DNA from 4 places in the Citrobacter sp. U14242 genome. Region 1 is predicted to be linked to each of the others. Evidence: predicted binding sites of a transcription regulator. Region 1 holds the regulator's gene; each other region holds the start of a gene.
What was found. Region 1 encodes PurR, which represses purine synthesis genes. Its sites were predicted from a motif close to CANGCAAACGTTTGCNTG; they were not measured.
Positions count from the first base shown of each region.

Region 2: a site for PurR is predicted at 5,554-5,571, ahead of purL (phosphoribosylformylglycinamidine synthase). Genes of this name have one in related genera too.
Region 3: a site for PurR is predicted at 5,593-5,610, ahead of pyrC (dihydroorotase). Genes of this name have one in related genera too.
Region 4: a site for PurR is predicted at 5,263-5,280, ahead of purM (phosphoribosylformylglycinamidine cyclo-ligase). Genes of this name have one in related genera too.

Region 1 covers NZ_JBKGLW010000004.1:169,480-177,220, forward strand. Annotated here, with positions in the region: gene ACLJXE_RS07910 (MFS transporter) at 35-1,204, opposite strand; gene cydH (cytochrome bd-I accessory subunit CydH) at 1,383-1,472, opposite strand; gene purR (HTH-type transcriptional repressor PurR) at 1,770-2,795, shown strand; gene punR (DNA-binding transcriptional activator PunR) at 2,915-3,838, opposite strand; gene punC (purine nucleoside transporter PunC) at 3,950-5,155, shown strand; gene cfa (cyclopropane fatty acyl phospholipid synthase) at 5,446-6,594, shown strand; gene ACLJXE_RS07940 (riboflavin synthase subunit alpha) at 6,643-7,290, opposite strand; gene mdtK (multidrug efflux MATE transporter MdtK) at 7,508-7,741, shown strand, end outside.
Region 2 covers NZ_JBKGLW010000001.1:30,442-38,182, reverse strand. Annotated here, with positions in the region: gene qseE (two component system sensor histidine kinase QseE/GlrK) at 1-946, opposite strand, end outside; gene purL (phosphoribosylformylglycinamidine synthase) at 1,591-5,478, opposite strand; gene mltF (membrane-bound lytic murein transglycosylase MltF) at 5,736-7,286, shown strand; gene tadA (tRNA adenosine(34) deaminase TadA) at 7,347-7,741, opposite strand, start outside.
Region 3 covers NZ_JBKGLW010000001.1:522,056-529,796, reverse strand. Annotated here, with positions in the region: gene murJ (murein biosynthesis integral membrane protein MurJ) at 1-993, opposite strand, end outside; gene ACLJXE_RS02435 (Gfo/Idh/MocA family protein) at 1,215-2,138, opposite strand; gene ACLJXE_RS02430 (YceH family protein) at 2,140-2,787, opposite strand; gene rimJ (ribosomal protein S5-alanine N-acetyltransferase) at 2,823-3,407, opposite strand; gene mdtH (multidrug efflux MFS transporter MdtH) at 3,668-4,876, shown strand; gene ACLJXE_RS02415 (lipoprotein) at 4,993-5,553, shown strand; gene pyrC (dihydroorotase) at 5,659-6,705, shown strand; gene dinI (DNA damage-inducible protein I) at 6,780-7,025, shown strand; gene bssS (biofilm formation regulator BssS) at 7,365-7,619, shown strand.
Region 4 covers NZ_JBKGLW010000001.1:113,459-121,199, reverse strand. Annotated here, with positions in the region: gene bepA (beta-barrel assembly-enhancing protease) at 1-135, shown strand, start outside; gene arsC (arsenate reductase (glutaredoxin)) at 230-589, shown strand; gene ACLJXE_RS00535 (DnaA inactivator Hda) at 624-1,325, opposite strand; gene uraA (uracil permease) at 1,421-2,710, opposite strand; gene upp (uracil phosphoribosyltransferase) at 2,807-3,433, opposite strand; gene ACLJXE_RS00520 (6-phospho-beta-glucosidase) at 3,617-5,047, opposite strand; gene purM (phosphoribosylformylglycinamidine cyclo-ligase) at 5,342-6,379, shown strand; gene purN (phosphoribosylglycinamide formyltransferase) at 6,376-7,017, shown strand; gene ppk1 (polyphosphate kinase 1) at 7,232-7,741, shown strand, end outside.

The DNA of each region.
Region 1 (7,741 bases):
AACGCAGAAGGGGTTCCCTTCTGCGTTTTTGTTTTTAATTCGTTGCGTTGCAGACTTCTTCCGCTTGTTTCCTTGCCGAGACAAAGACCAGCAGTAGCGCAAGACCCGCCACAATCGCCCCCATTACCGGTACGAAACTGTAGCCCAATCCTCCGGAAATTACCGCCCCACCAGCAGCCGCTCCCAGGGCATTCCCCAGATTAAACGCGCCAATATTAACTGACGATGACAATCCAGGTGCCTCGCTGGCAACGCGCATCACACGCATCTGCAGCGGCGGAACCACCGCAAACGTTGCTGCGCCCCACACCACCATACTCACGGCCGCACCCAGCTCATTACGAGCCAGGAAAGGTATTGCCAGCATAATAATCATTAGCAGCAGCAAAAAGCCTTTCAGCGTACCGTTAACCGAACGGTCAGCCAGTTTCCCCCCCAGATAGTTACCGATAGAGAACCCAACGCCAATCAGCACCAGCATACCGGTGACAAACGCCGGCGTAGCATGAGTAATGCTATGCAGCACGGGTGAGATGTAGGTATAAAGCGTAAACATCGCCCCGGCCCCCAGAACGGTCGTCAGTAACGCTGACACCACTTGTGGACGCATTAACACCGCCAGTTCTTTGCGCACATCAGGGCGCTCACCAGCCCCACCTTTCGGTAACGAGAAGAACAGACTGACCATTGCGATAACACCCAGTCCCGCCGTCGCCATAAAGGACATACGCCAGCCGATGGTTTCCCCAAGCCAGGTTGCCGCGGGAACACCGCCAATATTGGCGATAGTTAACCCCATAAACATAGTCGCAACGGCGCTGGCCTGTTTATGTTTGGGGACAACGCTTGCTGCCACAACCGAACCGAGGCCAAAAAATGCCCCGTGGTTAAGACTGGTCAAAATGCGCGACAGCATCAGCGTCGTGTAATCCGGAGATATCGCCGAAAGCACATTACCCAACGTAAAAATGGCCATCAGGAAGATAAGCGCATTGCGACGCGCACGATGGGACAGCAGTAATGTCATCAGCGGTGCGCCAACCATCACGCCTACCGCATACGCGCTGATTAACATCCCAGCGGCCGGAATTGAAACATCCACACCTTTGGCAATGACGGGTAGCAATCCCATGGGAGAAAATTCTGTCGTTCCAATGCCAAACGCACCTATCGCCAGCGCCAGTAAAGGATAATTTATTTTCATCTATCGACTCCGTAACGTCGAGCCTTGGCACGACACATCATAAGAGTCAAAAGCATGACATTGATCGCAAAATTAATAAAGTTAACAAAATTGCAAAAGACTTTTGCTTATTGGCAAAAAATAGGACGGAAAAGACAAGCAGAAAGGGTGAGGGAGAGCAAACTCCCTCGGGGGGAAATCAGTGCAGTGCTGCAGTCAGGCCACCCGCGACAATCAGGCCCAGAACAATTATGGTCGTCACTAACGAAAATTTCAGATCGGTGCTCATCAAGTTTTCTCCTTTTTATTCCCACACAAAAAGTGATATTGCGCATTTTTACACACTTGAAAGCAAAAATCTCTCACGATTTATATTGATAACTGCTTTTAACTCTTCCCCTTTTCGTTAAGATCAGACAAAATTCCACGCTTACTTGATTAGCGTACCGGCCATTGACCCCTTCCTGACGTTCCGTGTCGTTTTCCCGGCGTGCCGCAACCCCGACGTTGCGTTGAGGGTGTGTGAAGGCAAACGTTTACCTGGAGTATTCTCAGGAGCTTAGGATATGGTCTGGAGTGAGATGTAATGGCAACTATTAAAGATGTAGCGAAGCGAGCAAACGTTTCCACTACAACCGTATCACACGTAATTAACAAAACGCGCTTTGTCGCAGAAGAAACGCGCAACGCTGTCTGGGCAGCGATTAAAGAACTGCACTACTCCCCCAGCGCAGTGGCACGTAGCCTGAAGGTGAATCACACCAAATCGATCGGTTTGTTGGCAACCAGCAGTGAAGCTGCCTATTTTGCCGAAATTATCGAGGCTGTTGAGAAGAATTGTTTCCAGAAAGGCTACACGCTGATTCTGGGCAACGCCTGGAACAGTCTTGAAAAACAGCAGGCATACCTGTCTATGATGGCGCAAAAGCGCGTAGATGGCCTGTTGGTAATGTGTTCAGAGTATCCGGAATCACTGCTTTCCATGCTCGAAGAGTATCGCCATATTCCAATGGTGGTCATGGACTGGGGCGAAGCAAAAGCCGACTTTACCGATACCGTCATTGATAACGCTTTCGAAGGTGGTTACATGGCGGGCCGGTATCTGATTGAACGCGGTCATCGTGAGATCGGTGTGATCCCGGGTCCCATGGAGCGTAATACCGGCGCAGGCCGCCTGGCTGGCTTCATGAAAGCGATGGAAGAAGCGCTGATTAAAGTTCCCGAAAACTGGATTGTACAGGGTGATTTCGAACCTGAATCCGGCTACCGCGCTATGCAACAAATCATCTCCCAGTCGCATCGCCCAACCGCCGTATTCTGTGGTGGCGATATTATGGCGATGGGTGCGCTGTGTGCCGCAGACGAGATGGGACTGCGCGTGCCGCAGGATATCTCAGTTATCGGTTACGACAACGTGCGCAACGCTCGTTACTTCACCCCTGCGCTGACCACCATCCACCAGCCAAAAGATTCACTTGGTGAAACAGCTTTCAACATGCTGTTAGACCGTATCGTGAATAAACGTGAAGAATCGCAGTCAATCGAGGTGCATCCACGTCTGGTAGAACGTCGTTCCGTTGCCGACGGTCCATTCCGCGATTATCGTCGTTAAGCCCGTTATGTGGGTAATGCCGTTCAGAAAGCATCAATCGGTGTTGGCGGGGGTAATGAACATACTCTCTCCGAGAAAGGGTTCTGCTCTCCATACATGCTTAACTGAACGGCATTACGCTATGCGAGGAGCTCATCCGGCTCCCGCAGCCACTCTTTATTCAGCGTCTCACTATCCCCCAGGTAGTCCAGTAACCAGCTCAGTGCAGGCGACGTATCATTCTGTTGCCAGGTCAGGCAACACGCGGCATCCGGGAACGGATTTTCCAGCTGTAACGCCACCCATTTTCCGCTATCGATCCACGGTTTTGCAAAATGCGTCGGTACCATCCCGACACAGAGTCCGGCTGACAAGCAGGTGGCCGAGGATTCCCAGTCAGGAACCACGACGCGTTTTTGGTTGTGCAGCAACCATGTAATACGTTTCGGCAGCGTGCGGGACGTGTCTTCGCGCACCAGCGATGGCCAGTTGCGCAACGTATCGTCACTGAGCGGTCCCGGCATTGTCGCCAGCGGATGATGACTGGCTACCACGCAACTCCAGCTCAACATTCCCATATCCCGGAACGTATAGCGTCCCCCTACCGGAATGGCCTGCGTTGCTCCGATAGCTAACTCCACACGACCGTCCGAAAGCGCGTCCCAGACGCCATTAAACACCTCCTGAAAGACCAGAAGCTCCACATCATCGAAATGGCGGTAGAAATCCACAATCATCTGTCGGGTTCGTTCCGGGCGAACAATATTATCTACCGCAATCGCCAGCTGTCCTCGCCAGCCATTGGCGATTTGTTGACATTGCTGACGGGTGATCTGCATTTTTTTGATAACAGACCGACCTTCTTTTAAAAACCACGCGCCAGCAGGCGTTAATTCCACGTCCCGGTGACGACGTTCAAAAAGAGGTACAGCCAGCCACTCTTCCAGTTGGCGCACAGTGTAGCTTACCGCCGAAGGTACGCGGTGCAACTCCTGAGCAGCCGAACTAAAGCTACCGTTACGCGCCACCGCATCAACAACTTCAAGTGAATATTCCGACCACATGCTCTGCCTGCAAAAAATTTGAAATCAGTAAGCAAATATTAGCGTTTCACAGCGAGAATTACACTCACTACACTCAGCGGCAATGTTCTATTGCTAAAAAGAGAAACGATAATGCAACCAGGAAAAGGGTTTTTAGTCTGGCTGGCAGGTCTTAGCGTGCTAGGTTTTCTGGCAACCGATATGTATTTGCCCGCCTTTGCTGCTATTCAGTCCGATTTACAGACACCCGCTTCTGCCGTGAGTGCCAGCCTTAGTTTGTTCTTAGCCGGTTTTGCCGTTGCACAACTTTTGTGGGGGCCACTTTCCGACCACTATGGTCGTAAACCGATTTTGATGCTGGGCTTATCCATCTTTGCGCTGGGCAGCCTGGGCATGTTGTGGGTAGAAAACGCCACCGGCTTACTGGTGCTTCGCTTTATTCAGGCCGTTGGTGTCTGTGCGGCTTCGGTTATCTGGCAGGCGCTGGTTACCGATTATTATCCTTCACAAAAAGTAAACCGCATCTTTGCCACCATTATGCCGCTGGTCGGATTGTCTCCTGCACTTGCACCGTTATTAGGCAGTTGGATCCTGATACATTTTTCCTGGCAGGCCATTTTTGCCACCCTTTTTGCGATTACCCTGATCCTGATGTTGCCGGCTCTGCGCTTAAAACCAACGGCAAAAGCGCGCGATGATAGCCAGGATAAACTGACGTTCGCTACGCTGCTGCGCTCCAAAGCATACCGTGGAAATGTACTGATTTACGCAGCATGTTCTGCGAGCTTCTTCGCATGGCTGACGGGTTCACCGTTTATCCTTAGCGAAATGGGCTATAGTCCGGCTGTGATTGGTTTGAGCTATGTTCCGCAAACTATTGCATTTTTGATCGGTGGTTACGGCTGCCGCGCGGCACTGCAAAAATGGCAGGGTCGCCAGCTTCTGCCGTGGTTACTTATCCTGTATGCCATTAGCGTTATCGCCACCTGGGCTACTGGCTTTATTCACCACGTTGCGTTGGCTGAAATCCTGATCCCATTCTGCGTGATGGCCATTGCAAACGGGGCAATCTACCCTATCGTTGTCGCCCAGGCGCTGCGTCCATTCCCTCAGGCAACAGGGCGTGCCGCTGCGCTGCAGAACACGCTGCAACTGGGGTTATGCTTCCTGGCAAGCCTGGTCGTTTCGTGGTTAATCAGCACGCCGCTGCTCACCACCACCAGCGTTATGCTGACGACAGTGCTGCTGGCCGCGCTAGGCTACAAAATGCAGTCACAGACTGACAACACATCCTTGCCGGATGAGAGCGCGCAAATTGCGCACGGTGAGTCGCATTAATCATTGTTGCGGGCACTTAATTAGCCCGCTAACAATTATCGGTTGAATAGCCAAAAATTCAGGCCTATACTGATTTTCGGCTGTTAATAAAACGATAAGATTTATAGAGTAACGGGAGCAAGCAGGTTCCCGTTTTCCCATGGATGGTCTTTTCGGCAAGGGTTTCTCCCTTCCTCTGTTCTACGTCGGATTATAGATTCGCGGATTAATTCCGTGAGATTTCTCACAAAGCCCAAAAAAGCGTCTACGCTGTTTTAAGGTTCTGATCACCGACCAGTGATGGAGAAGCTATGAGTTCATCATGTATAGAAGACGTCAGCGTACCGGATGATAACTGGTACCGAATCACCAATGAGTTATTGAGCCGTGCAGGCATTACCATTAATGGCCCGGCACCGGCAGATATTCGCGTTAAAAACCCCGACTTTTTCAAACGTGTGTTGCAGGAAGGATCGTTGGGTTTAGGTGAAAGTTATATGGACGGCTGGTGGGAATGCGATCGGCTGGATATGTTTTTTAGCAAAGTCCTGCGTGCAGGTCTTGAAAGCCAACTCCCCCGCAACTTCAGAGATACGCTACGTATCGCAACGGCTCGTCTGTTTAATTTACAAACCAAAAAACGTGCGTGGGTCGTTGGCAAAGAACACTACGATCTTGGCAACGATCTCTTTACCCGCATGCTTGATCCCTACATGCAATATTCCTGCGCCTACTGGAAAGATGCCGATACCCTGGAATCTGCCCAGCAGGCGAAGCTAAAAATGATTGCCGAGAAATTGCAATTGAAGCCAGGTATGCGCGTACTCGATATTGGCTGCGGCTGGGGAGGCTTGTCCCAGTTCATGGCGTCACAATACGGGGTGAGCGTGACTGGCGTAACGATTTCAGCAGAACAGCAAAAAATGGCGCAGACGCGCTGTGAAGGGCTGGATGTCACGATTTTACTGCAGGACTACCGTGACCTGAACGACCGGTTCGACCGTATCGTTTCCGTCGGTATGTTTGAGCATGTGGGCCCCAAAAACTACAACACCTATTTTGACGTTGTTGACCGCAATTTAAAGCAAGATGGTCTTTTCTTGCTGCATACCATCGGTTCCAGAAAAACCGACAATAATGTTGATCCATGGATCAATAAATATATCTTCCCGAACGGCTGTTTACCGTCAGTTCGCCAGATTGCCAATGCCAGCGAGCCACATTTTGTGATGGAGGACTGGCACAACTTTGGTGCGGATTACGATACCACCTTGATGGCCTGGCACGAGCGTTTCATGACAGCCTGGCCAGAAATTGCCGACAACTATACTGAGCGCTTTAAACGGATGTTCAGTTATTACCTGAATGCGTGTGCTGGCGCATTTCGCGCACGCGACATTCAGCTGTGGCAGGTTGTGTTCTCTCGTGGCGTTGAACACGGGCTCCGTGTTCCGCGTTAGAGGGTATCGCCTGTCGCCCCCGAGCTATCGGGGGCTTTTTATTCTGACTTAAATTCCCGCTTCGCCAGTAACGGTACCCATCGCACTTTCACGCGCAGCCAATACACGTTCAACCGTATCAACAACGGCCTGTGTTTGCGGGTCAATTTCGATATTGACTCGCGCACCCAGTTTTTTCTTGCCCAGCGTCGTACGTTCCAGGGTTTCCGGAATCAAATGCACGCAAAAGCGTGTCGGTGTGACTTCACCTACCGTCAGGCTAATACCGTCAATACCGATAAATCCTTTGTACAGGATGTATTTCATCAGCGACGGATCCTGAACTTTAAACCACACCTGGCGATTATTTTCAGAGGTCAGGATTTTAGATATTTCAGCGGTAGTCATAATATGGCCTGACATCAAATGTCCGCCGATCTCATCGCTGAATTTTGCCGCACGTTCAACGTTGACCAGATCCCCGACTTTCAGGTCACCCAGATTAGTGATACGCAGCGTTTCTTTCATCAGATCGAAGCTTATCTGGTTACCGTTAATGTCGGTCACTGTCAGACAACAACCGTTGTGCGCCACTGATGCGCCGGTCTCCAGCCCATCCAACATGTATTCAGGTAACTCCACTACATGTGTGCGAAAATTCGGTTTTTCATCAATCGACACCAGTTTCGCGGTGCCCTGCACAATACCCGTAAACATACCTGTAACTCCTGAACTCAATTAAGACATCTCTGCTGTGCACAATAGCAGGTGGAAAATCAGGTTGCCAGTAATGCGCCACTGCCGCCTATTTTTTCACTGGAGAAATACGGATTCCTCGCTACAATAGACTGAAATTTCCCCTGCATTTTCTTCTTGCTGCCATATAAGGCGGCTTTTTTAGTCTCTCAAATAACAACAATATAGTGGTGTACACGTGCAAAAGTATGTAAGTGAAGCGCGTCAGTTATTAGCTCTGGCAATTCCGGTGATTCTTGCGCAAATCGCTCAAACCGCAATGGGATTCGTCGATACCGTGATGGCCGGCGGATACAGCGCGACGGACATGGCAGCCGTTGCTATTGGTACGTCCATCTGGCTACCCGCAATTCTGTTTGGCCACGGTCTGTTGCTGGCGCTGACGCCAGTGATTGCGCAACTTAACGGTTCC
Region 2 (7,741 bases), on a different contig from region 1:
CCAGCTTGCGGTTGTAATCAAGCAATTGCTCAATCAGCTTTTGCAGATTACGGCTACTGTCATCCAGAATACCGACAACCTCTTTTTGCTCGGGAGTGAGCGGCCCAACGACCTGATCGGCCAGCAACTCCGTGCCTTCACGCATACTTGCCAGCGGCGTTTTCAGTTCATGTGAGAGATGGCGTAAAAACTGATGTCGCTGTGACTCAAGCCAGGAAAGGCGCTCGCTCAACCAGATTATGCGCTGGCCAACGGAACGCAGTTCCCGGGGGCCCGTAAACAATACGCTATCGCCCAGTGAGCGACCTTCCCCCAGACGGTTAATCATCCGTTCAATACCCTTCACCGGACCGATAATCATACGGGTAAACAGCAGTACCATCGCCAGACTAACGAGAAACAGTACCAGCGCCTGCCAGCCAAAGAACTGACCACGTTCGGCAATTTCTTGTTGTAACTGCTGACCGCGCGAGAAGACCACGGTACGTGTGGCCTGCACCATGTCGGTATTCGCATTAGCGAAGGCTTCCAGGCGGGCAGCCGCCTGGCTGTCAGGACCGCTGTTATTACACTGCAGCTGGGCCAGATCGTTGAGATCCTGCCGCAACGCCTGGTAGAGCGTGTTGTCCGGTAAAACGCCCGCATGCGCGTCCAGCATGTCGCTATAACGTTTACGCTGGCTCTGGTAAACCTTTGCCAGCGTCGGATCATCCAGCACACAATACTGTCGGTAGCTACGCTCCATCTCCAGCGCGGCGTTGGTCATTGCCTCGCTACGTCGGGCATCAATGAGCGTGGTTCTGTTAGTCAGCGCCGCCTGAGCGCTCAGGGCGTTCAGGCTCTGCCACGCCTGCCAGGCCAGTACGAGCAAAGGAAGCAGGATCAGCAAAAATGCCAGTGTCACCAGCTGACGTAAGGATCGGGGGAAAACAGACCAGCGCTTCAAGGCGTTACTCTCAATAGACGGGAATAAGACGATGCTAACTGAGGGGAACGTCAGATACAACAAAGCCGGGATTAACCCGGCTTTGTTATGGAATAAGGCGGTGCCTAACTCGACGTTTCGCCCGAAGGTTGATATGAGCTTCGCTAATATCAGATGTTGGACGGCAGGCACCTTGTTGTGCGTCATTCGAAGTTTATGTAGCACGTCCCGAAGGGGCTGACATAAGAAGGTGAATGAGCCACTGGTTAATATTATGCAGCATCTGTGCCAATATTCAAAACACTTTATTAACACAATGATAAATATAAGAAATATTAATAATCGTGCAAAAATAAGGGGTGAGTGTTTTTTGTTCATTATGTCGCTAATCAGCAACACTCGCAGTGCTTAAAAACAAAACCATTATAAATCAAATCATTAAGTGTCTCTTTTTGGCGACAAGCCAACCCTGCCAATGTCGGGATTTCCCGACACTTTATTTTTCGGCATAAGCGCTGAGTTTATTGCCGGATGGCGACGGAAACGCCGCATCCGGCCTGCAAGTGCCCTTCCCCGCAGGCCTGATAAGCGCAGCACCATCAGCCACCCTGTATCCTGGTGACAAAAAAGCCCCTCAAGAGGGGGCTTCATGATTTTCGACCAGATTAACCGAGCTGTTTACGCGCATTACGGAAGATGCGCATCCACGGGCTATCCTCGCCCCAGTTTTCCGGGTGCCAGGAGTTGCTCACGGTACGGAATACACGTTCCGGGTGTGGCATCATAATGGTTACACGACCATTTTCGGTGGTAACAGCAGTGATACCGTTTGGCGAACCGTTCGGGTTAGCCGGATAGGTTTCGGTCACCTTACCGAAGTTATCAACGTAGCGCAGTGCCACCAGCCCTTTGCTCTCCAGCCCTGCCAAATGCGCATCGTCACGCACTTCTACACGACCTTCGCCGTGAGAAACCGCGATTGGCATCTGTGACCCCACCATACCCTGCAGCAGCAGAGACGGGCTTTGTGTCACTTCGACCAGACTGAAACGCGCTTCAAAGCGATCGGATTGGTTACGCACAAAGCGCGGCCACAGGTCGCTTCCTGGGATCAGCTCGCGCAGGTTAGACATCATCTGACAACCGTTACACACGCCGAGTGCCAGCGTTTGCGGGCGATGGAAGAAGGTTTCGAACTCATCACGAACACGATTGTTGAACAGAATCGACTTCGCCCAACCTTCGCCTGCGCCAAGCACATCACCGTAAGAGAAACCACCACAGGCCACCAGCGCCTGGAAGTTCCCCAGACCAATACGGCCGCCCAGCAGATCGCTCATATGAACGTCAATAGCGTCAAAGCCTGCACGGTGGAAAGCCGCCGCCATTTCTACGTGGGAGTTAACGCCCTGTTCGCGCAGCACGGCCACTTTTGGACGCGCACCGGTAGCGATATACGGGGCCGCAATATCTTCGTTGATATCAAATGACAGTTTCACGTTTAGGCCAGGATCGGCATCGTTGGTTTTAGCGTCGTGTTCCTGATCGGCACATTCCGGGTTATCGCGTAGACGCTGCATCTGCCAGGTGGTTTCCGCCCACCACATACGCAGGGTAGTACGGCTTTCGCTAAACACCGGCTGACCGTGGGCAGTCAGAGTGAAACGATCGCCGCCTACCGCCTGGCCGAGATAATGTACGCAATCAGCCAGACCGTTCGCCGCCAGAATCGCTTCTACCGCGTCACGGTCAGCGGCGCGAACCTGAATGACAGCCCCCAACTCTTCATTAAACAGCGCCGCCAGATGATCATCACCCAGAGTACCGATATCTGCTTCAACGCCACAGTGACCGGTAAAGGCCATTTCTGCCAGCGTAACCAGCAGACCGCCGTCGGAGCGGTCATGGTAAGCCAGTAGCTTACGTTGTGCGACCAACGCCTGAATGGCGTCGTAGAAGCCTTTCAACTGCGTTACATCGCGCACATCGGCAGGTTTGTCGCCCAGTTGACGGTATACCTGTGCCAGCGATGTCGCACCCAGAGCATTGTGACCAAGGCCAAGATCAATTAACAGCAGCGCATTGTCTTCAGTAGACAGCTGCGGCGTGATGGTATGGCGCACGTCTTCCACACGAGCAAAGGCGGTAATCACCAGTGACAGCGGGGAGGTCATTTCACGCTGCTCGTTACCTTCCTGCCAGCGGGTTTTCATCGACATGGAGTCTTTACCCACCGGGATAGTCAGGCCAAGCGCCGGACATAACTCTTCCCCGACGGCTTTTACCGCTTCGTACAGCCCGGCATCTTCACCGGGATGGCCAGCAGCAGCCATCCAGTTTGCTGATAATTTGATACGTTTGATATCGCCAATCTGTGTGGCCGCAATATTGGTTAGCGCTTCACCGACGGCCAGACGCGCAGAGGCGGAGAAGTCCAGCAGCGCGACAGGTGCGCGTTCACCGATGGACATCGCTTCACCATAGTAGCTATCCAGACTGGCGGTAGTGACCGCACAGTTCGCTACCGGGATCTGCCACGGCCCAACCATTTGGTCACGCGCCACCATCCCGGTAACAGTACGGTCGCCGATGGTAACAAGGAAGGTTTTCTCTGCCACGGTCGGCAGGTGCAGCACGCGGTTTACCGCGTCAGCAATCGTAATATGCTCACGTGTAAGCTGCTCGCCTTTGGCTTTCAGCGTTTGTACGTCGCGGGTCATTTTCGGCGTTTTACCCAGCAGAACGTCCAGCGGCATGTCAATCGGCTGATTGTCGAAGTGGCTATCGCTCAGAGTCAGGTGTTGTTCTTCGGTGGCTTCACCAATCACCGCATAGGGGGCACGCTCGCGCTTACACAGCTCATCAAACAGCGGCAGCTGATCGGCGGCCACCGCCAGCACATAGCGCTCCTGAGATTCGTTACACCAGATTTCCAGCGGGCTCATACCCGGTTCATCACTCAGGATATCGCGCAACTGGAATTTACCGCCACGTCCGCCGTCACTGACCAGCTCCGGCATGGCATTAGACAGGCCGCCCGCGCCAACATCGTGGATGAACAGGATCGGGTTTGCGTCCCCCATTTGCCAGCAACGGTCGATAACTTCCTGGCAACGACGTTCCATTTCTGGGTTGTCGCGCTGTACAGAAGCAAAATCAAGATCGGCATCAGACTGACCGGACGCCATAGATGATGCAGCCCCACCACCAAGACCGATGTTCATCGCCGGACCGCCGAGGACGATCAGCTTAGCACCCACCACGATCTCGCCTTTCTGCACGTGATCTTCACGGATATTGCCGATCCCACCCGCCAGCATGATCGGTTTATGGTAACCACGCAGCTCTTCACCGTTATGGCTGTTCACTTTCTCTTCATAGGTGCGGAAGTAGCCCGTCAGCGCAGGACGACCAAATTCGTTGTTAAACGCCGCGCCGCCCAATGGACCTTCTGTCATGATATCCAGTGCGGTGACAATACGGTCCGGCTTGCCAAAATCTTCTTCCCACGGCTGTTCAAAGCCCGGGATACGCAGGTTGGAAACGGAGAAACCCACCAGGCCGGCTTTCGGTTTCGCACCGCGCCCGGTTGCGCCTTCATCACGAATTTCACCGCCAGAGCCCGTTGCGGCACCCGGCCACGGCGAGATCGCCGTCGGGTGGTTATGGGTTTCAACCTTCATCAGGATATGAGCAGGCTCCTGATGGAAATCGTAGCGACCGGTCTGGTGGTCAGCAAAGTAGCGACCCACTTCAGAACCTTCCATCACCGCTGCGTTATCTTTATAGGCAGACAGGACGTGATCCGGCGTGGTTTCGAAGGTGTTTTTGATCATCTTGAACAGCGATTTCGGCTGCTGCTTACCGTCGATCACCCAGTCGGCATTAAAAATCTTATGGCGGCAGTGCTCAGAGTTGGCCTGTGCAAACATGTACAGTTCGATATCGTTCGGGTTGCGTCCCAGTTTGGTGAACGCATCTTGCAGATAGTCGATTTCATCCTCTGCCAGCGCCAGCCCCAGACGCAGGTTAGCGTCAATCAACGCCTGGCGCCCTTCACCCAGCAGGTCAACGCTGGAAACCGGCGCAGGCTGGTGATGAACAAACAGTTTTTCAGCATCGCTCAGCGCAGAGAAAACCGTTTCCATCATGCGGTCATGCAGAATATCGGCAACCGTCAGCCACTGCTCAGCAGTCAGCGTGGAAGCCTCAACATACCAGGCAATGCCACGTTCCAGACGGCTAATTTGTTGCAGGCCGCAGTTATGGGCAATATCAGTCGCTTTAGAAGACCACGGGGAGATGGTGCCCGGGCGGGGCGTGACCAGCAGCAGTTTGCCTTCAGGGGCATGACTGTGAAGAGCAGGACCATATTTCAGCAGGCGGGCAAGTTGCGCGCGCTCATCCTCATTTAATGGTGCATTCAGATCGGCAAAATGGACGTACTCGGCGTAAATATTGTGGACCTGGAGGTTGGCAGCCTGAAAACGTGCCAGCAGTTTGTTAATACGGAATGCAGACAGTGCAGGTGAACCACGCAGAATTTCCATCATAAGTCTCTCGTCTTCTAAGCTTTCGGTGTGCCCAAGTGGGGGAAACGGGCGTCATTATAAAGAATCTACCGCGCCGACGAAACCGTTTGCGTCGAAATAAAATCACGACCTTGTCTTATCATCAAATGCGATCTGGTTTCTGAATAAGTTGCCAACTGACGCAAGTTTAAGCAAAATGCCGCTCATTAATGACTAATTCACTTCTTAATCAATACCACAGCACGCAGAGACAACGTACGGTTCAGAGAATTAACTAATTGAAAAAATTAAAGATTAATTATCTGTTCATCGGTATTTTGACGCTGTTGTTGGCAGCGGCCCTCTGGCCATCTATCCCCTGGTTCGGTAAAGCCGACAATCGTATCGCCGCCATTCAGTCGCGGGGAGAGTTGCGCGTCAGTACTATCGACTCACCGCTCACTTACGCCACGCTTAATGGGAAAAAGTTTGGACTGGATTACGAACTGACCAAAGCCTTCGCCAACTACCTGGGTGTGAAGCTGAAAATCACCGTACGCCAGAACATCAGCCAGCTTTTTGACGACCTGGATAACGGTAATGCCGATCTGTTAGCCGCTGGTCTGGTGTATAACAGCGAGCGTGTTAAAAATTATCAGCCGGGTCCGACCTACTATTCCGTATCGCAACAATTGGTGTATCGGGTTGGGCAATATCGACCTCGCAGCCTTGCCAGTGTGACCGAAAATCAGCTGACCATTGCCCCGGGACACGTGGTGATAAACGACCTCCAGCAGATAAAAGAAAAAAAATACCCTGACCTGAGCTGGAAAGTTGATAAGAAAAAGGGCACCACTGAACTGCTTGATGATGTCATCGCCGGTAAGCTGGACTATACCATCGCTGATTCCGTTGCCATCAGCCTGTACCAGCGTGTACATCCTGAGCTGGCCGTCGCGCTGGATGTCTCCGACGAACAACCTGTTACCTGGTTCAGCCGTCTGGACGATGACAATACGCTGTCCGCTGCCCTGCTGGATTTCTTCAATACCATGAATGAAGACGGCTCGCTTGCGCGGCTGGAAGAAAAGTACCTTGGGCATGGCGATGATTTTGACTATGTTGATACCCGCACCTTCCTGCGTGCGGTTGATAGCGTGTTACCGGATCTGAAGCCACTTTTTGAGAAATATGCGCAGGAAATAGACTGGCGACTGCTCGCGGCAATCTCTTATCAGGAATCACACTGGGACGCCCAGGCAACCTCCCCGACCGGCGTACGCGGTCTGATGATGCTGACCAAAAATACCGCCCAAAGCCTTGGGCTCACTGACCGTACCGATGCCGAACAGAGCATCAGCGGTGGCGCGCGCTACTTACAGGATATGATGAGTAAAGTGCCGGATACCGTCCCTGAAGGAGAACGTATCTGGTTTGCACTCGCCGCTTACAATATGGGCTACGCGCATATGCTGGATGCGCGGGCGCTGACGGTAAAAACCAAAGGCAACCCGAACAGTTGGTCCGATGTAAAACAACGTCTGCCGCTGCTCAGTCAAAAGCCGTATTACAACAAGCTGACCTATGGCTATGCGCGCGGTCACGAAGCCTACGCCTATGTGGAAAATATCCGTAAATACCAGATAAGTCTGGTGGGATACCTGCAAGAGAAAGAAAAGCAGGCAATTGAAACACAGCAACTGGCGCAGGATTACCCGGCGGTATCGCCCGCAGAACTGTTAGGTGAGGAGAAGTTGCCGCTGGCGGCATTCCTGTCTCAGACCTCATCAAGCTATCTGTCGCACACCCCTTCTCTGCTATTTTCGACGCAGAAAAAAGAGCAGAAGTAGTCTTTGAAGGGAGGCCATCGGGCTGATTAGCGCAACGCCCTCAGGCAATCAGCTCGGTATTTACCTGTTGGAGGATTTTTTCAGGGCTTTAATTTCCTGACGACGCATACGGAAAAAATCGCTGAGCAACGTGGCGCATTCATCACGTAACACGCCTTCAGTCACATCAACCCGATGGTTCATGCCAGGATGATGCAGTACGTCCATTAACGAACCAGCAGCCCCCGTTTTCGCATCGCGCGCACCAAAAACCACCCGACCAATACGGCTGTGCACCATCGCACCGGCACACATGACGCACGGTTCCAGTGTGACATACAACGTCGCATCCAGCAGACGGTAGTTTTGTAGCACCATGCCGCCCTGGCGCAACGCCATGATTTCAGCGTGGGCGGTAGGATCATGATGGCCAATCGGCCGATTCCAGCCTTCGCCAATAACGTGGTTGTTGAGTA
Region 3 (7,741 bases), on a different contig from region 1:
CGGTTTCGCCAGAATACCCAACGCTACGGCACTGGGTAACGCCAGCAGAAAGCACAGGCGCAGCCCCCAGTCCATCAGGCGACAATACTCATCATGATTTCCGCTGGAAAAACTTTTGGACAGTGATGGCAGCAGGATTGTCCCAAGAGCTACCCCCAAAACACCGGAGGGAAACTCCATTAGACGGTCAGCATAGTACATCCATGACACCGAGCCGGAGGCCAGAAACGAGGCGAAAATCGTGTTAATAATCATTGAAACCTGGCTGACGGAAACCCCAAGGATCGCCGGTCCCATTTGCTTCACGACGCGCATTGCCCCTTCGTCGCGGAAGTTGACACGCGGCAGTACCAGCATGCCAATTTTCTTCAAATGTGGAAGCTGATAAACCAGTTGCAGCACACCGCCCACGGTGACAGCCCACGCCAGCGCCAGCACCGGTGGATGGAAATAAGGTGCGGCAAACAGGGCAAAACCGATCATGCTGATATTCAGAAACGTCGGTGCAAACGCTGGAATGGAGAAGCGATTCCATGTGTTAAGGATTGCACCTGCCAGCGAGGCCAGCGAAATCAGCAGAATATAAGGAAAGGTTATTCGCAGCAGTTGGGTGGTCAGTGTGAACTTATCTGCAGTATCAGCAAACCCTGGCGCGGTGACCATTATCACCCACGGCGCAGCAAGCATCCCGGCCACCGTGACGACGGCCAGCGCCAGCGTCAATAGACCAGAAACATAGGCGACAAACACGCGGGTGGCGTCTTCACCCTGCTTACTTTTGTATTCGGCAAGAATCGGTACGAACGCCTGAGAGAACGCACCCTCAGCAAAAATACGGCGCAACAGGTTAGGCAGTTTGAATGCCACAAAAAAGGCGTCGGTCGCCATCCCTGCGCCAAAGATTCTGGCGACAATCGCGTCACGCGCAAAACCCAGCACACGTGAGAACATCGTCATCGAGCTGACGGCTGCCAGCGATTTTAATAAATTCATCTATGTTGTATTCCAGACTCTGAGGCAGAACCCCGCATAGCCAGTCCATAGGCCGGAGAAGGCGTTAAGCCCTCATCTGGCAATGTCGCAGGGCCTGATGCCGACGCTAAAGCGTCTTATCAGGCCGACAAACTGGTCTATCGCTTGAAAAGAGGTGTTTTTTGAGTGGGCATATAGTACCTGGATTACCGTGAATTACTACCGCCAGATGTTACAGGGGGTTATTCCGCCATCGCCTCCCGCCACAGTTTTTCAACCACACGCTGCGCCAGAATCGCCTGCTCGCCCGCCGTCTCAGGAACCGTCTGATTTTGTACGCAGGCTATAAAATGACGTGCGCATCCGGCAAACCCACGTTGTTCTAACGTCGTTTGCCATCCTGCAATTGGCTTATGTACCACACCTTGCCCGCGTTCTTCGCGCCATTCCCGCATATCCGTCACATCAATCAAGCCCCCCTCCGTCACGGCCTGGATGCACTCGCGCTGGCTACCAGCACGGCGGTGCATACTGGTAGTTATCTGTAGCTGGTCGGCAGAAAAATGATGTTCAGCATAAAGCATCTCACCGGTGTCATTTGTTAACAGCGTGCCGCCATTAAGTTGAACCTTTCCTCCTGCCAGCCACAGCGCGGTGTCTACCACGTGCAGATAATCATCCAGCAGCGTAAAACGCAGATCGTGCGGCCCGACGCTGTCCGTACGGTGCTTGTCCATACGAACAGACGCCGCATTGCCCAACTGCACCTTGAGATCCTGGTACAGCGGCGCAAAGCGACGATTAAACCCAACCATTAGCGTCAGCTTTTTCCGTGCCGCCAGCTCCACCAGTTGTTCAGCTTCGCGCAGATTTTCTGCCAGCGGCTTGTCCACGCAAACGTGAACGCCGGCATTCAGCAACTCACTCACTACGGCATAGTGGGTGGCGGTACTGGAATGAACGAAAACGGCATCGCAGGTTGCCGCTAAATTCTGTACGGAATCAACGTATGGCATTCGCCAGGTTTCACAAATACGCTGTGCTTTTTCCCGCGAGGGCGACCATGCGCCCTGCAGTGTCCAGTCCGCAGATGCGCCCAACACAGGCAACCATGCCTTTTGCGCGATACTCCCTAACCCGACCACGCCGATACGCAATTTTCCCACGTTAGTCTCCCAGATGTGCCAATAACGAATCGAGCCGCTGTTTCAACTCTGCCACTTCGGTTTCCAGCGCTTCAACACGCGCCTGCAAATCTCCAGACGCCGTCTGCGGTTCATCTGCCGGAGAGAGTGACTCATCAACCTCGCCACAAAACAGGTGCATATAACGACTTTCTCGTTTTCCAGGTTCACGCGCCAGGCGAACCACATAAGGGCCATCTTCCCGGGTAGCCAGTTTTTCCAGCGTCGACTCCACTTCCGCCATATCGCTGAACTCATACATTCGGGATGCGCGGCTACGCAATTCACCCGGCGTCTGTGCGCCACGCAGTAACAGCGTGGTGATCAATGCCACTTCACCCGCACTAAGCTTAAGATTGCCAAACTCTGAATTACAGAACCGCTGTTCGTATTTAGTCACACGATTACCAAAGCCGCTCACCGTACGCAGAAAATGCCTTTTTACCAGGTTATCAAGCTGATCCTGCACCTCGGCTTCCGATAGATTCATCACCGGTTCACGGTTGGTTTTTTGATTACACGCGGTCACCACACCATTCACGGAAAGGGGATATTGTTCCGGTGTAGTAACCTGTTTTTCTAATAAGCAGCCAATCACACGTGCTTCGGTGGCGGTTAATTCGTATTTCATCGTCTTCTCCATTATTCAGGCCGCGCGCCTGAAACTTAGCGACCGGGGGTCCATTCTGATGTTGTCAACGCCGTAAGCACATGATCGCGCCACTGCCCATCAATCAGCAGATAGTCTTTTGCATACCCTTCTTTCTCAAAGCCAAGTCGCGCAAGCAAATCGCCGCTACGCTTATTGTGTGGCATGTAGTTCGCCATAATGCGATGAATATGTTGCGTCCGCTGCATATAACGAATAGCGGCGGTCAGGGCTTCGTACATCAGTCCCTGCCCTTGCCACTTCTGCGCAATGGAATAACCGAGATAACAGGCGTGGAAAGATCCGCGCACCACGTTTGAGAAGTTCGCAACGCCGATAATTTCTTTTTCGTCTGGATCGAGCAGCGCGAAATACCAGGCCGTGCCTTGTTTATGAAATTCAGAGATCATGCTCAGACGCGCCTGCCAGCCAGAGGGGTAGCAGTGGCTTTCATCGCGAATAGGTTCCCAGGGCTTTAAGAAATGACGGTTTTCTGCGTAATAATCTGCCAGACGCCAGGCATCACGCTCATGCACCAAACGCACGACCAGGCGGTCCGTGGTTAAGCGCACTTTTGGCACGTTACTGCGATAGCCAAACATTCTATACCTACTCCTTCCCGTAACGTCTTCAATACGCAATTCGCATTACTATACCTGTGCAAATACACCCTGTGAAAAGAGCAAAATGCCATTTTTTGAATTATTCACACATTTTGATGAAAACTCTCTATCAAGACTGACTTTTGATAAAAAAATATTGTCCAGCCAGGGGTGGGAAAAGCGCAAACGACACCGCAGAATAGAAGGTGCTTATCTTTTAAACTCTCCACCGAGTGACGAGTTTTTTCCCTGGAGGGGAAATGTCGCAAGTCTCGCAGGCAAGGAACCTGGGTAAATATTTCCTGCTCATCGATAATATGCTGGTCGTGCTGGGTTTCTTTGTCGTTTTCCCACTGATCTCTATCCGTTTCGTCGACCAAATGGGCTGGGCCGCCGTGATGGTCGGTATCGCACTTGGATTGCGCCAATTTATTCAGCAAGGGCTGGGGATTTTTGGCGGCGCAATTGCTGACCGCTTTGGTGCCAAACCCATGATTGTGACCGGCATGTTGATGCGTGCTGCCGGGTTCGCCACGATGGGAATTGCTCACGAACCCTGGCTATTGTGGTTCTCCTGTTTCCTCTCCGGCTTAGGCGGTACATTATTCGACCCACCCCGCTCGGCACTGGTGGTCAAACTGATCCGCCCGGAAAAGCGCGGACGCTTTTTCTCTATTCTGATGATGCAGGACAGTGCGGGCGCCGTTGTTGGTGCATTACTCGGCAGCTGGCTGTTGCAGTACGATTTCCGCCTGGTTTGTGCCACGGGTGCGATTTTGTTCGTTCTGTGCGCTGCGTTTAACGCCTGGCTGCTTCCGGCATGGAAGCTATCCACCGTGAAGATTCCCGTGCGCGAAGGCATGAGTCATGTGATGCATGACAAACGATTTGTCACCTATGTCCTGACGCTGGCGGGGTATTACATGCTGGCGGTACAGGTTATGTTAATGCTGCCGATTATGGTTAATGACATTGCCGGTTCGCCGGCCGCCGTGAAGTGGATGTATGCTATCGAAGCGTGTCTCTCTTTAACGCTGCTCTACCCTATCGCCCGCTGGAGTGAGAAACGTTTTCGTCTTGAACATCGACTGATGGCAGGCCTGCTGATCATGTCTCTTAGCATGATGCCCATCGGTCTGGTCGGGAATTTACAGCAGCTTTTCACCCTGATTTGCACCTTCTATATCGGTTCTGTCATCGCGGAACCGGCACGCGAGACGCTGAGCGCGTCATTGGCAAATGCGCGCGCACGGGGCAGTTACATGGGCTTTAGCCGCCTCGGATTAGCCATCGGCGGCGCCATCGGTTATATCGGTGGCGGTTGGCTGTTTGACATGGGTAAAGCATTGTCACAGCCAGAGCTCCCGTGGATGATGCTCGGCATTATCGGCTTTATCACCTTCCTCGCGCTGGGTTGGCAGTTTAGCCATAAACGCCCGTCACGCGGCATGCTGGAACCTGATGCCTGATAGCCGATCAGACGTCCCGGACTCAATTTCAGTTTTTTCTGCTGGTGTCCGGGCCGCTGGTGCTTGATGCTGCATTGTGTCACGATTACGCCACAAGCATCATGTTGAGGAACCCCATGAAAAAGATTTTTTTTGCTGCTGCACTGATTGTCAGCGGCCTGTTGGTTGGTTGTAATCAACTCACACAATACACGGTTAGCGAGCAAGAAATTAATCAGGCATTGGCTAAGCATAACGACTTTTCGAAAGATATTGGTCTGCCTGGCGTGGCGGAAGCCCACATCGTACTGACCAATCTCGCCAGCCAGATTGGTCGCGAAGAACCGAATAAAGTGACGCTGACAGGCGATGCCAATCTGGATATGAATTCCCTTTTTGGTAGCCAGAAAGCGACCATGAAGTTGAAGTTAAAAGCATTGCCAGTCTTCAATAAAGAAAAAGGCGCGATTTATCTGCAAGAGATGGAAGTGGTGGATGCGACCGTCACACCAGAGAAAATGCAATCTGTACTGCAAACTCTGATGCCCTACTTAAATCAGTCGCTGCGGAATTACTTTAACCAGCAACCAGCCTATATTCTGCGTGAAGACAGCAGCAAAGGCGAAGCGTTGGCGAAAAAACTGGCGAAAGGGATTGAAGTTAAACCGGGCGAAATCATTATCCCGTTCACCGATTAATAAACAACAGGGCGCTAATGCGTCCTTTTTTTTCGTGCAAACGAAAACGTTTCCGCTTATCCTTTGTTTCCGGCAAAAAAGACTATCCTCAGCCGGAGCATATTGATGACTGCACCATCCCAGGTTTTAAAGATCCGCCTCCCAGACGACTGGCACCTTCACCTTCGCGATGGCGACATGTTAAAAACTGTCGTGCCTTATACCAGTGAAACTTATGGTCGCGCGATTGTTATGCCAAACCTCGCTCCACCGGTCACTACCGTTGACGCTGCTATTGCGTACCGCCAACGCATTCTGGACGCTGTACCCGCCGGACATAACTTTACTCCGTTAATGACCTGCTACTTAACGGACACGCTGGATCCTAATGAACTTGAGCGTGGATTCAACGAAGGCGTCTTCACTGCCGCTAAACTTTATCCCGCCAATGCAACAACCAACTCTACACACGGCGTAACCTCAGTCGATGCCATTATGCCGGTACTGGAGCGCATGGAGAAATTGGGGATGCCCCTGTTGGTGCATGGTGAAGTGACGCACGCTGATATCGATATTTTCGATCGCGAGGCACGTTTTATCGAAACGGTGATGGATCCCTTGCGTCAGCGTTTAACCGCGCTAAAAGTGGTGTTTGAACATATCACGACCAAAGATGCTGCCGAATACGTTCGCGATGGCAACGAGCTTCTTGCAGCAACCATCACACCACAGCATTTAATGTTTAACCGCAACCATATGCTGGTCGGCGGAATTCGTCCGCACCTGTACTGTCTGCCGATACTCAAACGTAATATTCACCAGCAGGCGCTGCGTGAACTGGTTGCCAGCGGATTCAGCCGTGCATTCCTTGGCACCGACTCCGCACCGCATGCACGTCATCGTAAAGAGTCCAGTTGCGGCTGTGCAGGTTGCTTTAACGCGCCGACAGCACTGGGAAGCTATGCTACCGTGTTCGAAGAGATGAATGCTCTGACGCATTTTGAAGCCTTCTGCTCACTGAACGGTCCACAGTTCTACGGCCTACCCGTCAATGATACCTTCATTGAACTGGAGAAAATTGAACATCAGGTACCGGATAGCATCGCACTGGAAAATGACACGCTGGTGCCATTCCTTGGCGGTGAAACCGTACGCTGGTCAGTAAAACGCTAAAAAAGTGTAGCCCACTGTTGTCAACTGGCGCAGTTAACTGTATAAATAACCAGTACATCCAACAGGGGGCTATTATGCGTATTGAAGTCACTATTGCCAAAACTTCACCTTTACCAGCCGGTGCTATCGACGCGCTGGCAGGTGAACTCTCCCGCCGTATTCATCATCATTTTCCGGATAACGAAGGTAACGTTACCGTTCGCTATGCCGGGGCAAACAATCTGTCGGTTATTGGCGCAACAAAAGAGGACAAAGAACGCATCAGCGAAATCCTACAGGAAACCTGGGAAAGCGCAGATGACTGGTTCATCAACGAATAAAAAATGATATGCAGTGATGTTTGTTTGCCGGGTCGCCCCGGCTTTTTTATACGTGCAGCCTTTTAATCAATCTTGCATTTACTACGCTAGCAGACAATTTATATTAAACACCTTGATTATCTTTTAATCAGAACACCAAAATAATTGCACAACATGCTAAAAAAAAATGAATAACATGTTGTTTTATTAGTCAGATACCACTGAAAACAAAAAATTTATGCGCCGCCCTCTTTAAATTTTCAATGAATACCCTTATTTATTGATATACTGAAGTTGCTTCAGAAAAAAACGCATTGAACCTCGAAAACCGTTGTCTAGTAACACGAATTAGGGGGCATGATGGAAAAGAATAATGAAGTCATTCAGACTCATCCACTTGTAGGATGGGACATCAGCACTGTTGATAGCTACGATGCGCTGATGCTGCGTTTGCACTACCAGACCCCGAATCGTCCGGACCCGGATGGGACTGAAGTCGGTCAAACGCTCTGGTTAACCACTGATGTTGCCAGGCAATTTATTTCGATATTAGAAGCCGGAATCGCCAAAATTGAATCCGGTGATTACCAGGTAAATGAGTATCAGCGACATTAAACCTGATACATCCAACCATCAAAAGGCACCTTCACGGTGCCTTTCTTATTTGCAGGTTGAATATTCCGGTTCAGTTATTTACCCTGCTATACCTGTCATACTTCAAGTTGCATGCGCGTTGG
Region 4 (7,741 bases), on a different contig from region 1:
GATCAGGCCATCTCGATGCTCAGCAACGCCAGTTCTCAGGTGAAACTCGGCAGCCAGCAGCAGGCCAGATACGATGCCCGTATCGACCAACTGCGCCAACTGCAAGAGCGCTTTAAACCGTACTCGAAAATGTAACTAGTGAATACTTGCCGGATAGTGGCGCTGTTGCGTCTTATCCGGCCTGCGGCAGGCACAATAGGTCGGCCGAATCGTCATGCAAGGAGAAGTCATGTCAGACGCGATTAAAATTTACCATAACCCACGCTGCTCAAAGAGCCGTGAAACGCTGGAGTTACTCAAGTCTAACGGTGTAGAGCCAGAAGTCGTGCTCTATCTGGAAACCCCGGCTGATGCAGCGACACTGCGTGAATTGCTGAAGATGCTGGGAATGTCCAGCGCTCGCGAACTGATGCGTCAGAAAGAAGATCTCTACAAATCGCTCAACCTGGCGGACAGCAGTTTGAGTGAAGATGCGCTGATTCAGGCGATGGTCGAAAACCCGAAGCTGATGGAGCGACCGATTGTGGTAGCGAAGGGTCAGGCACGGATTGGTCGCCCACCTGAGCAAGTGCTGGAAATCGTCGGTTAATCTTAAGACTGCCGCAGTTTTTCGGCTGCGGCACTTACAGCTTCAAAATTTCTTTTACGAAGGGAATCGTCAGCTTACGCTGAGCGGTGATCGAAGCATGGTCCAGTTGATCCAGCGTCATAAACAGCGTACGCATCTCCCGATCCAGACGCTTAAGCAGGAAACGTCCTACATCTTCAGGCAGTTCGAACCCACGTAATCTGGCACGTAATTGCAAAGCCTGTAGCTTGTCTTCATCGGAAAGCGGCTGAAGCTTGTAGATTTGCCCCCAGTCCAGACGTGAGGCAAGGTCCGGCAGCCCCAAATTCAGCTGTCTCGGCGGACGGTCGCCGGTGATCAACAGGCGGGTTTTCCCTGATTCCAGGATGCGGTTGTAGAGATCAAAGATCGCCATTTCCCAAAGAGAATCTCCGGCGACACACTCGATATTATCGATGCATACCAGTGACAGATGCTCCATTCCGTCAAGCACCTCGGGTACGAACCAGGTTCGTTTATCGAGCGGCACATACCCTACCGCATCACCGCGTGCAGACAGTTCTGCACATGCCGCATGCAGCAAGTGACTACGGCCTGCGCCTTCACGCGACCAAAGATAAATGTACCCGCTATGTTCCTGACGCAGCACGTTTTGCAGTGCAGCCAGTAAAGAGGAGTTATCCCCCGGCCAGAAACTTGCGAAGGTTTCATCGTCAGGAAGATAAAGTGGCAGAGAGAGCTGTGCCGGTGTGTTCAGAGATACCTCAACCCAGGATTTCATAAAATCGAGATGAGTTTAACACAGAAATACGTCGTGATAGAACCGGGCAGCAGCGCTGCCCGGTCAGAGACTTACTGTTGCGGGCTATCCGCATCTTTAGCATCAAGAACCACTTCTTCCGGACGCAGCAGACTGATGACTTTGAAAATCAGGCTCAGGCAAACGCCGACGATGGTCGCCAGCGCCATACCTTTCAGTTCCGCAGCACCAATGTGAACCTTCGCGCCACTTACGCCGATGATCAAAATAACAGACGTCAGAATCAGGTTTTGCGCCTTGTTATAATCGACTTTTGATTCGATCAACACGCGAATACCGGAAGCGCCGATGACGCCGTACAGCAACAACGATACGCCCCCCATTACCGGCAGCGGGATAATCTGGATCGCAGCTGCCAGTTTACCTACACAGGAGAGCAGAATCGCAAAAATCGCCGCTCCGCCGATAACCCAGGTACTGTATACGCGAGTAATCGCCATAACACCGATGTTTTCACCGTAGGTGGTGTTAGGCGTCGAACCAAAGAAGCCGGAGATCACCGTCGACAGGCCGTTGGCGAACATCGAACGGTGCAGGCCAGGATCGCGAATCAAATCTTTCTTCACGATATTGGCCGTTACGACCAGGTGGCCTACGTGTTCGGCGATAACGACTAATGCCGCAGGCAGGATAGTCAGAATAGCAACCCACTCAAAGCGCGGTGTGTAGAACGTCGGCAGAGCAAACCAGTGAGCTTGCGCAATGGGTGTGGTGTCCACAACGCCCATCACAAAGGAAAGCGCGTAACCGGCCAGTACACCAATCAAAATCGGGATAATCGCCATAAAACCGCGGAACAGCACAGAGCCAAATACCGTTACGGCCAGCGTCACCATTGAGATGATGATGGTTTTCGAGTCTGGTAATTGCCCTTCAGCAGGCAACAATCCCGCCATGCCCGCAGCAACACCCGCCAGCTCCAGCCCGATGACGGCAACGATTGCGCCCATCGCGGCAGGCGGGAACATAACATCCAGCCAGCCAGTACCGGCTTTCTTCACAATGAAAGAAACCAGGCAGAACAGAACGCCGCACATAATAAAACCGCCCAGCGCCACTTCATATCCTAACGGTAGCAGCAACAGTACCGGGGAGATAAACGCAAAGCTCGAACCCAGATAGGCTGGAATTTTACCTTTGCAAATGAAGAGATACAGCAACGTACCAATGCCGTTAAACAGCAGGACGGTAGCCGGGTTGATATGAAACAGGACTGGCACCAGAACCGTTGCACCAAACATGGCGAACAGGTGCTGCAAACTAAGCGGGATTGTCTGTAAAAGCGGCGGTCTTTCGCTCACCCCGATAGCACGGCGCGTCATAGTGTTTTCCTCTGAGTATTGTGTGTTAGTAGCGATTGGGTTGTTTTATTCAAAAAAAAGCCGACTCTTAAAGTCGGCTTCTTTTTATTTATTCATTTACTTGGTACCAAAAATCTTATCGCCGGCATCGCCGAGTCCCGGAATAATGTATCCATGCTCGTTCAGCCCCTGATCGATAGATGCGGTGTACAGCTCAACATCCGGGTGTGCTTTTTCCAGTGCCGCGATACCTTCTGGTGCCGCAACCAGGACCAGTACTTTAATGCTGGTGCAGCCTGCATTCTTCAGCAGGTCGATGGTCGCGATAACGGAACCACCGGTTGCCAGCATCGGGTCAACGATCAGCGCCATGCGCTCATCAATATTAGATACCAGCTTCTGGAAGTATGGAACCGGCTCCAGGGTTTCTTCGTTACGGTACATACCCACAACGCTGATACGCGCGCTCGGAACGTTCTCCAGTACGCCTTCCATCATACCCAGGCCCGCACGCAGGATGGGTACAACGGTGATTTTTTTACCTTTGATTTGGTCTACTTCAACCGGGCCGTTCCAACCTTCAATGGTCACCTTTTCGGTTTCCAGACCTGCAGTTGCTTCATAAGTCAGCAGACTGCCAACTTCCGAGGCGAGTTCACGAAAGCGTTTAGTGCTGATGTCGTTTTCACGCATCAGTCCCAGCTTGTGTTTGACGAGTGGGTGTTTGACTTCCACGATCTTCATACTCTTCTCCTTTCCTCAGACGAGTGGCAACCACAAAAAAAATCGCCGGATTATACCGCTTTTCGTCTCTGGCGCAACACTGGATACGCTTGATATGGATCAACCAAAGTCATTTACGTCTGGAAGATGAGTATAAAACAAGCCCCGTAATATGGGCGGGGCTTAATATCAATACACTGAATTTTATAGAGATTCAGCGTTACTCCGGATAACATTTTGATACCATGAAAAAGATTTCTTAGGAGACCGTGCTAATGTCCCACTGCCGTCATTATTTTTGTCGACATAAATAAATCCATAGCGTTTTTTCATTTCGCCGGTTCCCGCTGACACTAAATCAATGCAGCCCCACGGTGTGTAGCCCATCAGATCCACGCCATCTTCCACCACTGCTTTTTTCATCTCACGAATATGGGCTGCCAGGTAGTCAATGCGGTACTGATCGTTCACCGTGCCGTCACTTTCCTGTACATCAATCGCGCCAAACCCGTTTTCAACAATAAACAGCGGGAGCTGATAATGATCCCAGAACCAGTTCAGCGAATAGCGCAGACCAACCGGATCAATCTGCCAGCCCCAGTCTGATTTCTGCACATACGGATTGGGCACCAGACTTTTCGATTCGTCGTAATCCAACTGCGGGTTATCTGCCGTTGCCTGAGTCGCGAAGGACATATAGTAGCTAAAACCGATATAGTCGACGCAGCCCTGAGCCAGTATTTGTCGGTCTTCTTCAGTAATATCGAGTTCGAAGCCGCGACGCGCAAAGTAGTTCAACAGATGCTGCGGATACTTGCCCCGTACGTGAACGTCGGTAAACCAGTATCGACGGTGCATCGCGTTCATCGCCATCATCATATCGTCTGGCGCACAGGTCAGTGGATAAACAGGACACATAGCGATCATGCACCCAACCTGCAATGCCGGGTTGATTTCACGTGCAACCTTTACTGCCAGCGCGCTCGCCACCAGTTCATAGTGTGCAGCCTGATACATGACCGGTTCGCGGTCTTCACCCGGCTGATACTTAAGGCCGGAGTTGGTAAACGGCGCGAAATCTTCATGGAAGTTAGCCTGGTTGTTGATTTCATTAAACGTCATCCAGTACTTCACTTTACGCTGGTAGCGCGTGAAAACCACCCCGGCAAAACGGACAAAGAAATCAATCAGTTTACGATTGCGCCATCCGCCATATTCCGTCACCAGGTGATAAGGCATCTCGAAATGCGACAGTGTAATCACCGGTTCAATCCCATACTTCAGGCATTCATCAAAGAGATCGTCGTAGAATTGCAATCCGGCTTCATTGGGCAGTGCTTCATCACCTTGCGGGAAAATACGCGTCCATGCAATGGAGGTACGAAAGCACGTAAAGCCCATTTCGGCAAACAGCTTAATATCATCTTGATAGCGATGATAAAAATCGATGGCCTCGTGGTTAGGGTAATTTTTGCCTGCAATCACGCCGTCGGTAATTTCACGCGCTACCCCATGGGCCCCAGCCGTCATCACATCGGCAACGCTAATCCCTTTACCGCCCTCCTGCCAGCCGCCTTCCAGTTGATGAGCAGCCACAGCGCCGCCCCACATAAAATCTGCTTTAAACCCAGGCATACGTTTCCCCTCTCGTGATTGCACTGTTCAAACACACCTGATGTGGTTCGCAACAGAAAACAGAAACCGGTTTCAGTACGATACTGTGCATTCAGCAGGCAGGTTTCAAGCACAAGACTGAACCCGGTTTCATTTTCGTGGCGCAGTTCAAACAAATGGATAAACGACTGGAAAATGCTGAAATACTCAGCAGATAAACGTCAATGCAAAGCAGGCTCGCAAACGTTTGCTTTCCCTGTTAGAATTGCGCCGAATTTAACTTTTACTGCAAGTAAACACGTGGGGAACCAGGCAGTGACCGATAAAACCTCTCTTAGCTACAAAGATGCCGGTGTTGATATTGACGCAGGTAATGCTCTGGTTGATCGAATCAAAGGCGTAGTAAAGAAAACTCGTCGCCCGGAAGTGATGGGTGGTCTGGGTGGCTTCGGTGCGCTGTGCGCATTGCCGCAAAAATATCGTGAACCTGTACTGGTTTCCGGCACTGATGGCGTAGGGACAAAACTGCGTCTGGCGATGGATCTGAAACGCCACGATACCATCGGCATTGATCTGGTGGCGATGTGTGTAAACGACCTCGTGGTTCAGGGCGCTGAACCGCTGTTTTTCCTCGACTACTATGCAACGGGTAAACTGGATGTGGACACCGCAGCCAGCGTAATCAACGGCATTGCCGAAGGTTGCCTACAGTCTGGTTGTGCATTGGTTGGTGGTGAAACGGCTGAAATGCCTGGGATGTATCACGGTGAAGATTATGACGTGGCAGGTTTCTGTGTCGGCGTCGTTGAAAAATCAGAGATTATCGACGGTTCAAAAGTGGCTGATGGCGATGTGCTGATTGCACTCGGCTCCAGTGGCCCACACTCCAATGGTTATTCCCTGGTGCGTAAGATCGTTGAAGTCAGCGGCTGCGACCCGGAAACAACCGAACTGGATGGTAAATCACTGGCCGATCACCTGCTGGCACCGACGCGCATTTATGTGAAATCCATTCTGGAACTGATCGAGAAGGTTGATGTGCACGCTATCGCGCACCTGACCGGCGGGGGTTTCTGGGAAAATATTCCGCGCGTACTGCCAGACAATACTCAGGCCGTCATCGACGAATCCTCATGGCAGTGGCCGGCCGTCTTCAACTGGCTGCAAACTGCGGGTAACGTTAGTCAGCACGAGATGTACCGCACCTTCAACTGTGGGGTCGGCATGGTCATTGCTCTGCCGGAATCCGAAGTAGAAAGTGCGCTCGCTCTGCTGAATGCAAAAGGTGAAAACGCCTGGAAAATCGGTATCATCAAAGCGTCTGATTCCGAACAGCGTGTGGTCATTGAATGAAAAACATTGTGGTGCTCATTTCCGGCAACGGAAGCAATTTGCAGGCAATAATCGATGCCTGCAAACAGAAAAAAATCAGTGGCACCATACGTGCAGTATTCAGCAACAAGGCCGATGCGTTCGGCCTTGTTCGTGCACGAGAGGAAAATATTCCGGCACATTCCCTGGAAGCAAGCCACTTTGCCAGCCGCGAAGCATTCGACCGCCAGCTAATACAAGAGATTGACGCCTGGGCGCCCGATGTCGTCGTGCTGGCCGGCTATATGCGCATCCTCAGCCCGGCGTTTGTCGCTCACTATTCTGAACGACTGCTGAATATCCATCCCTCTTTATTACCCAAGTATCCAGGCCTGCATACCCATCGTCAGGTGCTGGAAAATGGGGATGAAGAACACGGAACCTCAGTCCATTTCGTCACTGATGAACTGGACGGTGGACCGGTTATTCTTCAGGCCAAAGTTCCGGTATTTGAAGGCGACAGCGAAGATGATATTACTGCCCGGGTTCAGGCGCAGGAACATACCATTTACCCACTGGTGGTAAGCTGGTTTATTGATGGTCGCCTGAAGATGCGTGATAACGCTGCATGGCTGGATGGCATCCGCTTACCGCCAAAAGGCTATGCGGCCGACGAATAATAAAATTCAACCTGTAAGCCGAATGTCACCATCCGGCTTACAGGCATAACTACCTTTTCCGGTTAATACCACCGGTATTCATCTACGCTCCCCCTTTCTCTTTGCTATCAGACGGTTTATTGTCATATTTTTCTGGCACAGTTGGACATCTGAGAGCAATGCTCGCCATAATAAATCGGTAGTGTCCCGTGAATGAAACGGAGTAAAAGTGGTAATGGGTCAGGAAAAGCTATACATCGAGAAAGAACTCAGTTGGTTAGCGTTCAACGAACGTGTACTCCAGGAAGCTGCTGATAAATCAAACCCGTTGATCGAACGGATGCGTTTCTTAGGCATCTATTCCAATAACCTCGACGAGTTTTATAAGGTGCGTTTTGCCGAACTGAAGCGCCGGATCATTATTAGCGAAGAACAGGGTTCAAACTCTCACTCCCGCCATCTGTTAGGCAAAATCCAGGCCCGCGTATTAAAAGCCGATCAGGAATTTGACGGTCTTTACAACGAGTTGCTGCTGGAGATGGCGCGCAATCAGATTTTCTTAATCAACGAACGCCAGCTATCGGTCAATCAGCAAAGCTGGTTGCGTCATTACTTCAAGCAATATCTTCGCCAGCACATCACGCCGATCCTGATTAACCGCGAGACGGATTTAGTCCAGTTTTTGAAAGATGACTACACCTATCTGGCGGTAGAGATTATCCGTGGTGATACGATCCGCTACGCG